One region of the Corynebacterium fournieri genome, then DNA from elsewhere that is predicted to be linked to it. Evidence: predicted binding sites of a transcription regulator. Region 1 holds the regulator's gene; the other holds the start of a gene.

What was found. The regulator LexA, encoded in region 1, represses DNA repair genes until DNA is damaged. The targets are predictions, from matches to a motif close to CGAACANNTGTTCG.
Region 2: a site for LexA is predicted at 2,480-2,493, ahead of CFOUR_RS04105 (HNH endonuclease signature motif containing protein). Genes of this name have one in related genera too.

What each region holds. Positions count from the first base shown of each region.
Region 1 is NZ_CP047210.1:1,373,266-1,377,681, forward strand. It holds gene hrpA (ATP-dependent RNA helicase HrpA) at 1-1,100, shown strand, start outside; gene nrdR (transcriptional regulator NrdR) at 1,127-1,585, opposite strand; gene lexA (transcriptional repressor LexA) at 2,230-2,910, shown strand; gene CFOUR_RS06680 (DeoR/GlpR family DNA-binding transcription regulator) at 2,995-3,783, shown strand; gene CFOUR_RS06685 (HPr family phosphocarrier protein) at 3,885-4,154, shown strand; gene CFOUR_RS06690 (uracil-xanthine permease family protein) at 4,229-4,416, opposite strand, start outside.
Region 2 is NZ_CP047210.1:828,358-832,773, reverse strand. It holds gene CFOUR_RS04125 (FecCD family ABC transporter permease) at 1-28, shown strand, start outside; gene CFOUR_RS04120 (ABC transporter ATP-binding protein) at 32-784, shown strand; gene CFOUR_RS04115 (MerR family transcriptional regulator) at 788-1,561, opposite strand; gene CFOUR_RS04110 (DUF1707 SHOCT-like domain-containing protein) at 1,613-2,107, shown strand; gene CFOUR_RS04105 (HNH endonuclease signature motif containing protein) at 2,578-4,110, shown strand; gene CFOUR_RS04100 (bifunctional metallophosphatase/5'-nucleotidase) at 4,353-4,416, shown strand, end outside.

The DNA.
Region 1 (4,416 bases):
AGCAGTTGCGGCAGGAGCCCTTCGGCGACGTCTTGGCAGACGCACTGCGCTCGATCGGCGGACGCGGCATCAATGGCTCCGACTTCAACCCAGCTGCCCTGCCCGCGCACCTGAAGGTGACGTTCGCGGCGATCGACAGGCGCGGCAAGGTCGTCGACCACGACAAAGACCTCGACGCCTTAAAACGCCGGCAAGCGGGCAAGATCAAGTCTTCGGTGTCCAAGGCGGGGCGCACCTCCGAGTCTGAAGCTGTAGCGAAGTGGACCGCAGACTCTTTGGGCGCTGTGCCGGAAACCGTCACCACCACGATCGACGGCAACGACGTCGACGCCTTCCCGGCACTGGAAGCCACGAAGGACGGTGTGAAGGTCACGGTGCATCCGACGAAGGCCGCCGCAGACGCCTCCATGATCACCGCGACACTGACGCTGCTGTTGCGCGAGATCACCGTCAACCCCACCCAGATGACGAAGGGGCTGCCACTGCGTCAAAAGGTGGCCGTGGACCGCTACCCGCACGGCGGCGCCGAGGGTCTGGTGGAAGATGCCCGAGTGGCCGTCATCCGCGATGTGATGCTCTCCAGCGGCGGGCCGGTGCGCTCGCCTGAGGAGTTTGAGGCGCTGGTTGCAGAGATCCGGCCGCAGGTCGCTGGCGCGGTACGGCGAGTAGTAGTCACGCTCGCTCCGGCGCTGGCGGATTACGCCAACATGGCTTCGGAATTGCTGCATTGGGAAGGCCCAGCCATTGACGACATGAACTCGCAGCTCGCGTTTTTCCTGCCTAAACATGCTGTGACCGTGCACGGTATCGGCCATCTACAGCACCTGCCGCGCTACATCGAAGCCATGCGGATCCGCCTGGAGGATATGCGGCTGGACCCGGACCGGGATGCCGACAGGCAGTCCGTGATCGATGCGGTCAAGCGCTATTTGGCGCAGCGGATGAAGTCCCTCCCCGCGGGCCGAACGAAAACGAAAGCGTATAAGGACATCTTGTGGCTCATCGAAGAGCTGCGGGTGAGCTTGTTCGCACAGCGATTGGGCACACCGAAGCCGGTGAGCCAGCGGCGCATCGAGAAGAAGATCGACGCGTTGCGGTAACGCTGCGAGACCGCAGAGGCGCCGCCCTAGAAGTCCTCGCGGTCTCGGCGCCGCATGAGGCGAATTTCCGATTCGAAGTCGTCGGCACTTTCGAACGACTTGTACACGGAGGCGAATCGCAGGTAGGCAACCTCGTCGAGTGCACGCAAGGGCTCGAGCACCGCCAGGCCGATTTCGTTTGCCGGCACCTGCGAGCTTCCCTGCGCCCGAACCGTTTCCTCCACCTCCTGGGCGAGGCGTTTGAGTGCGTCGTCGGAGACATCCCTTCCCTGGCACGCCCTGCGCACACCGACGATCAGCTTGTCGCGGTCGAAAGGCTCGCTCACGCCGTTTCGCTTCACAACAGTCAGCACGGCCTTTTCTACCGTGGTGAACCGGCCCCCGCATTCCGTGCATTCCCGCCGCCTGCGAATGGCGGATCCAGCCTCGACTAAGCGGGAATCAGTGACGCGAGATTGCTCGTTGTGGCAAAAGGGACAAAACACTGCGTACTCCCCCGGTTGTCTAAACGGTGTGGCCTTGCCCCGAGTCTACGCCCCGCCTAACGCGCCGACGTCATCGCAGCGTTTTGGGCAGCGTGTCCGCTGGTCGCCACCTGGCCGTCACCTGCTCCCGCGAAAACCCCGCCGAATGCGGAACCAATGAGCAGCGCAGCGGTCATACCCGCCCCCAACAGCAACGTATCTCTCCGCTCGCGTCGGGTTTCGAACGCGCTGACGTCACCCGACCCCGCGATTGCCTCCTCCCGGTCCGAACGATCGTACTTTCGATGAGTCGCGGAAATCGTTCGAACTGATCCGCCGCCAGTCCGGCGCGGCTGAGTCGACTCAACGTCCCAAACCTCCGCGGGAGGCACCACAGACGGCGCGGTGCTGCCAAAGTGAAATGCATTCTGTGCTGGGTTGATTGCAACGGCCATTACCGTCTCCTTTCGTTCTGCGGCACACCTTACGTTCGGCGCCGACACGCTCGAATGTTCTAACGTTCATGTGTTCGAATACGCTGACGTGTTCGATTTATAGCAAAGCGGTAGCCCCGTGTCCAGCCCACACAGGAAATCATCGAACATGAGTGCCCTATCTGGTAGGTTGTTTGCGCAGAGACCACTCGCCGAGCACTAGGAGCAAACATGGCACGAAAGAAGGCCGACCAGGGCACGCCCGACTACAACTCGCTCTCCGACCGCCAGCGCCGCATTTTGCAGGTCATCCAGGACGCTGTCGTGCTGCGGGGCTACCCGCCGAGCATCCGCGAGATCGGAGATGCCGCCGGACTGCAATCCACCTCCTCCGTTGCGTACCAGCTCAAGGAGCTGGAGAAGAAGGGCTTTTTGCGGCGCGACCCGAACAAGCCGCGCGCAGTGGACTTGCGCCAGTTGCCGGAGCACGGCCGCAAGAAGCGCAAGCCGCAGGAGGAGAAGCCGGAAGATTCCTCGAACGCTCGCTACGTGCCGGTGGTCGGCCAGATCGCCGCAGGCGCTCCCATCCTCGCCGAGGAGAACGTGGATAACTACTACCCCTTGCCGGAAGAGCTGCTCGGCGACGGCGATTTCTTCATGCTGAAAGTCGTCGGCGAATCCATGCGCGAAGCCGGCATCCTGGACGGCGATTGGGTTGTGGTGCGCTCGCAGCCGAACGCCGAGGAGGGCGAGTTTGTTGCGGCGTTGCTCGACGGAGAGGCAACGGTGAAGGAGTTCCACCGCGATTCCTCCGGTGTCTGGCTGCTCCCCCACAATGAGGCGTTTGAGCCGATCAAGGGCGACGAAGCGGAGATCATGGGTCGCGTCATCTCGGTGTTCCGTACGCTGTAAGCAGTGCGCGTTCGCACACGCGAGCGCCTCACCAGCAGCTTTACGCATAGGGACAAGGTCCCGAATATACGCGCAGGAGAATCTATGTACGCCGAAGAGCGCAGACGCCAGATTGCGTCGCTGACCGCTGTGGAAGGCCGCGTCAACGTCACCGAGCTGGCGGAGCGCTTCGACGTGACGGCAGAGACGATTCGCCGCGATCTGTCAGCTCTGCACGACGAAGGCGTCGTCCACCGCGTACACGGTGGCGCGGTTGCCAGCCAGTCCTACCGCAGCACCGAGCTGCCTTTGGATGCTCGGCAGCGTGCCTCGTCGTCAGCGAAGGCCGCAATCGCGGAATGCGCCCTCCAGTTCATTCCGGAAAGCCCGAGCAGCACGATCTTTCTCGATTCCGGATCTTCCATTGGCATGCTCGGTCAGCGCATCGCCGAAACCAGTGCCGATCGCGAGTATTCGGTGGTGACCAATTCAATTCCCACTGCCTTGGACCTCAGCGTCTCCGGCCTCCACGATGTGCAGCTGCTCGGGGGAACGGTCCGCCCAATCAGCCAGGCGGTAGTGGGCAGCACGGCACTGCGCACCCTCGCACTTCTGCGAGCCGATGTCGCGTTCGTCGGCACCAACGCCCTGTCCATACAGCACGGCCTGTCCACGGCTGATGCGCAAGAGGCGGCAGTCAAAGCCGCGATGGTCACGAACGCCCACAAGGTGGTTGTGTTGTGCGATTCCACCAAGTTGGGCAATGACTACGTCGTCAGCTTTGCACCCTTGAGCGAGATTGATGTGGTGGTCACGGACAGCGAGGCTCCCCCGACATTTCTCGACGAACTTCGCTCCCACGGTATTGAAGTGGTCCTCGCAGGCGCGCAGTAAGCCCCGCGGCTCAGTCCTAGACGGCCGTTGTGGCGGCGCGGCCGTGAACGGTCCTACACTCGGTACAAAGTACTGCAACAGAAAATCAGAAAGGACCCCGTATGGCTTCCAAGACCGTCAAGGTCGGTTCCACTGTCGGGCTGCACGCTCGCCCCGCTACCGTCATCGCCGATGCTGCCGGAGAATACGACGACGAAATCCTGCTCACCCTCGTGGGCGGCGATGACGATGACGAGACGGATGCTGCTTCGTCGCTGATGATTATGGCCATGGGCGCCGAGCACGGCGATGAAGTGACCGTCACTTCCGAAAACGCCGACGCTGTGGAAAAGATTGCAGCGCTCATTGAGCAGAACCTGGACGAAGAGTAGCCAGCTTCCGCTTGACGACGAGCTCACGCCCGGACGACGGTCCGGGCGTTTTGCTTTGCATGGTGCCGCTTTGCCTACTGCGAAAACGTCGACGGCTTGGAAGTGTCGAAGCCGGAGCGGTAGCGCCCTTCGCCGAAGGTGTTGTACGCCAAACGCATGAGCGGGTAGATCACGATGATGCCCACGGATCCCAGCGCGATGCCCTCAAGCGTGACCGCACCAAGGTCGAAAGTGAGGTTGCCGATACCGACGATGAGCGCCA
Region 2 (4,416 bases), 540 kb from region 1:
CACCCGTGCCCGCCGGAAGGGGGCGTAAGTCATGTCGATTCGCGCGGAAAATCTCACGGTCGCCTACGGCCGCACCACCATTCTCCATTCGCTGTCGTTCGGCCCCCTGACACCTGGCAGCGTGGTCGGGTTGATTGGCCCGAACGCGGCGGGCAAGTCGACTCTGGTCAAGACCATCGCGGGGATCAAGCAGCCAACTGAAGGCTCGGTTTCCGTCAGCGTGGGTGATGCGGAGCTCGTCGGCAAGCAGCGTGTGCGAGCCGTCGGCTATGTGCCGCAGGATTTGCTGAGCAGCGCCTCACTCACCGCGTTCGAGTCGGTGATGGTCTCCGCCCGCCGCCGCGGCGACGCGTCGTGGGATCCGCTCGAGCGCAGCGCAGACGTGATGCAGCGGCTGGGTATCACCCACCTGGCCGACCGCTTGGTGTCGGACATGTCCGGCGGTCAGCGGCAGCTCGTCGCCATGGCCCAGATGCTTGTGCGTGAGCCGAGCGTCATGCTTCTCGACGAGCCCACGTCCGCCCTCGATCTCCGTCACCAAGTCGAGCTGCTGCAAATCGTCCGCGACGAGGTCCACGAGTCGGACAAGATCGCGCTGGTCGCTCTCCACGACCTCAACCTGGCTGCCCGGTACTGCGACGAGCTGCTGGTGGTCAAAGCGGGGCACGTCATTGCCCACGACACTCCCCACCAGGTGCTGCAACCGGACTTGCTGGAAGAGGTCTACGGCATCCGCGCACGTGTGCTCGACGATGGCGGCGTACCCGTCGTCTGCCCCGTCTAGCGTCTAGTCCCACTGTGGGTCGTCCACGTCCACGCCCTCGGCTTTCGCGTGGGCGGTGACCAGCTCGAGCAGGTAATCCTGCGCGCCGTCGTACGCCTCGTGGAACCGCGGGTCGCCGACGTACATGCGCGCCAGGATGAGCTGGCGGGCCGGGGTCACGTCGTACCACTGCGCGATGCTTTCGCGGTGGCGCTCCACCAGCGCTGCGGCCTCATCTGACCCCGGCTCGACACCGGCGTCGCGAGCAGCGACCAGGTCCGCGGCGAGCGCGTCCTGCTCCTGCTGCAGGCGGGCGAAGTCGGACTCGCCCATCTGCGCGAGTTTCTCCTGAGATGCTGCCCACTCCGGGGTATCGCCCCAGCGCTGCTCGGCTTCAGCCTGGTAAGCGGGCATGTCTTCGCCGAGGTACTTCTTCATTGCGTCCATGTCGATGGATCCTTTCGTTGCTTGTTGGATGAGGGTCTGGACAGATGCGAGTTGCGCGTCCAGCGCGCGCTTCTGCGTGGCCAGGGCTTCCTGGTGGTGCTTGAGTGCGCGGGTGAGGGTGGCACCGGAGGCGTCGATAAGCGTGGCGATCTGCGCAAGCGGCACGCCAACGCCGCGGTAGAGCGCAATCGTCGCGCCCCGCTCAAGGTCCGCTTCCGTGTAGATGCGGTGATCCGCCCAGGTGCGGGCTGGCTCAAGAAGCCCCAGCGTCTCCCAGTGGCGCAAGGCCTTCGTGGACACGCCGAGTGCCTCGGCCGCCTCGCCGATCGTGTACTCGTTACCATCTGCCATGAGTGCGATTGAACAGGTTGCCGCAGGGGCAAGCACAAGTTGGGAGAGAAAATGAGCGAGATTCGCGTCGGCGACAACGAACGTTCGGCAGCGTTGGACCGGCTGGGCACCCTGTTCACGGACGGTTACCTGGATGTCAGCGAGTTCGAGGAACGCACAGGTCAGGCCGCGGTGGCGCGCACGCGCGGGGAGCTCTCAGCGCTTTTCGACGACCTCCCGGCCGAACCGGTCGCATTGGAGAAGCGGACGCCGTCCGAGGTCGAGCTAGATGAGAAACTCGCGGCGAAGCGGAAGCTGGACACCGCGATCTACGCCACGCTCATTGGCGGCTTGGCGATCTTTTTCGTACTGCAGATCGGGCTTGACTTGGACTACGCCTGGGTGGTGTGGCCGGTGGTGGGCATTCTCGCGGTCGCTTGGTACACCGTCTTCGACATCTCCGACGAGGAGGACGAGATCCTCGAGGAACTGTTAGAGAAGGAACGTTCTGATCGCGCCGAGCGGTTGAAACTCGCCGCCGAGCGCCGCAGAGAGCTTGGAAAATAGTCCCGAGTTTCCTGTGTGCGTATTCCTCGCGCGCTCGCGCTTGCTGTAATCGGTTCTGTCGGCGTGGTTTCGGGTTGCGCCGGGGGTGGCGAGCGCGAAACCGTGGTGGTCACGTCCACGCAGTGGGTGGATCCGGATTCGGGCGAGCTGGTGGAGTCCGAGGAGGTTGCGGAGCCTGATGGGGTTGAAACCGAGGCAACAAGTACGGGACTTTCGACAACACCCACGGCTGGGACGAATACGCAGGAAAGCGGGTGCGGCTGCGGGTTCTCATTGAGTAGTTCTCGTACTCGTCCGAGGTAGCCTGCCCTTCGGCAGCCAGCTCATACTCAACGACAACGCGGGCATTGAAGTGCTGCGTTAACCCCCTTTCGAACGTCTGTTCTATTTTTCGATGGCCGTGTCGGACGCGTTGTTAGATTGAGTTCATTACTTTCAACAAACTGCGTTTTTGACGGGAAGGAGGGGCCATGACCAGCGAGATCACCCGGTGCGTCAACGAGATTGCTTCAGCGCTGTGCACACTTAGCACACTGTTCGAGGACCCCTCCGCCCTCGCATTTGAGGACGTCCGGCACGACTTGGAGCGCCTAGAGGAGCAGTTTAAAAAGAAGGCGACTATCGACGCAGCATTCGCCTTTATCGCCGACCGGGACGATGCCGGACGCATCGTTGGAGCCAACTACCCAAACGCGTACCTGCAGCAGTGCCTGGACCTATCCAAGAGTGAGGCATATAACCGCCTCGAGCGCGGCCGGTTGCTGTACGGCGCCCCGCCGGAGCCCACCCCTCCCCTGCCCGATGACGCAGAGGACCTGTTCGACATGTCCGAGGAGGACGCCGAGGCCGAAGCCCACGCCGCCGCGGAGGCTGCAGCCGAGGAAGAACGCGCCCGCCAGAAGAAAGCGCGCGAAAACTCGTCGAAGGTCAGCGCGGAAAAGCAAGACATCATCCGGCGCGAGCTGGACAAGCTACTCAAGGCTGCATCCTGCGAGCGCACCCGCATCCACGCCGAAGCGATGGAGGAAGCGCTGCACCGCAGCCCCGAGGACCTGCGTCTTTTCGTGCGCAAGGCGGTAGACGCGGCAAACCGGAAGCACGCGCCGCACTCCAACCCGAACGCTGGGTTTGAAAAGAGGAGTGTCTCCTTTGGCCGTCGCAAGGCAGACGGCACCGTGGACATCCACATCAACGCCACCGCTGGCCACGCGGCGCTGATGAAAGCGCACATGGACAAGGGGCTGGCGCCGAACTCGAACCTGCCGGAGGAACAGCAGGGCGAGGCGGATTCGCGCACACCGCAGCAACGCCGGTTCGACCAGTTCTTCGCCATCTTCGGGCAGTATGAGGAGCAGTGTCAGAAATCCAATGACGGGGCCGCGTCCGTGGTGCTTGCGCTGACCCTCGACGACCTCGCGGACGGCGACGCCGCCATGCTCTTCGACACCAACACCGGCATCGAGGTGGACTGCTTCGACCTCGTGCGCCTCGGCATGGACGGCACAACCGACTTCCTGCTGCAGGTCGACGGGGTCAGCTCCGTGCCGCTGTGGATGGGGCGCACCAGCCGTCTCGCGTCGGTGGCGCAGCGCATCGCCATGTTCGCGGTGCAAGGGGTCTGCTCCTGGCTCGGCTGCACCGCCGCGATGACCGAGTGCGAGGCGCACCACATCCTCGCGTGGATCAAGGGCGGAAACACCGACATCGAAAACCTCACCGGGCTGTGTCGCGAGCACCACAGGTGTAACAACGACCACAGAGACGGCTCCTTTAACAAGGGGTACATGGATTTCGACCCGAATACGGGCAGGTCAGGGTTCCGACGGCGCCCCGGTGACCCGTTGAAATTCAACCAGTCGGTCCCCGCGAAACATTCGGCGGTGAGCAGGATCTATGCCGCGAAAGGCCGGTGCAACTGCGCGCACGGCCCGGGACACGACCCAGCGTTTTACCCTCCAGACCACCCGCCAACAAAGGACACGTTCACGCCCCTGCAGGTGTGACCTCCCTGCAGGCTAGGTGTGTAAGCATGCGCATTTTCGCCGTGGGGCATTCCTGCCTCGAGTTCGAATAGTTTGTGGCACTAGTCAACGCTGCCTGGGCGCCCTCCTGCTCGCACCCGGCGGCGACCTCCTCGTGCGCTGCCCCGCGACGTAAAACACCAAAAATTCACCTGCGCGAAACCTCACCGCAAAACGGCCTTTCTAAGGTTGCTCTCACATACCCCACAACAGAAAGGCCCGCCGTGTCCGCCCGCATCCGCCTGATCTCCGCCACCACCACCGCCGCGCTGGCGGCCGTCCTCGCCC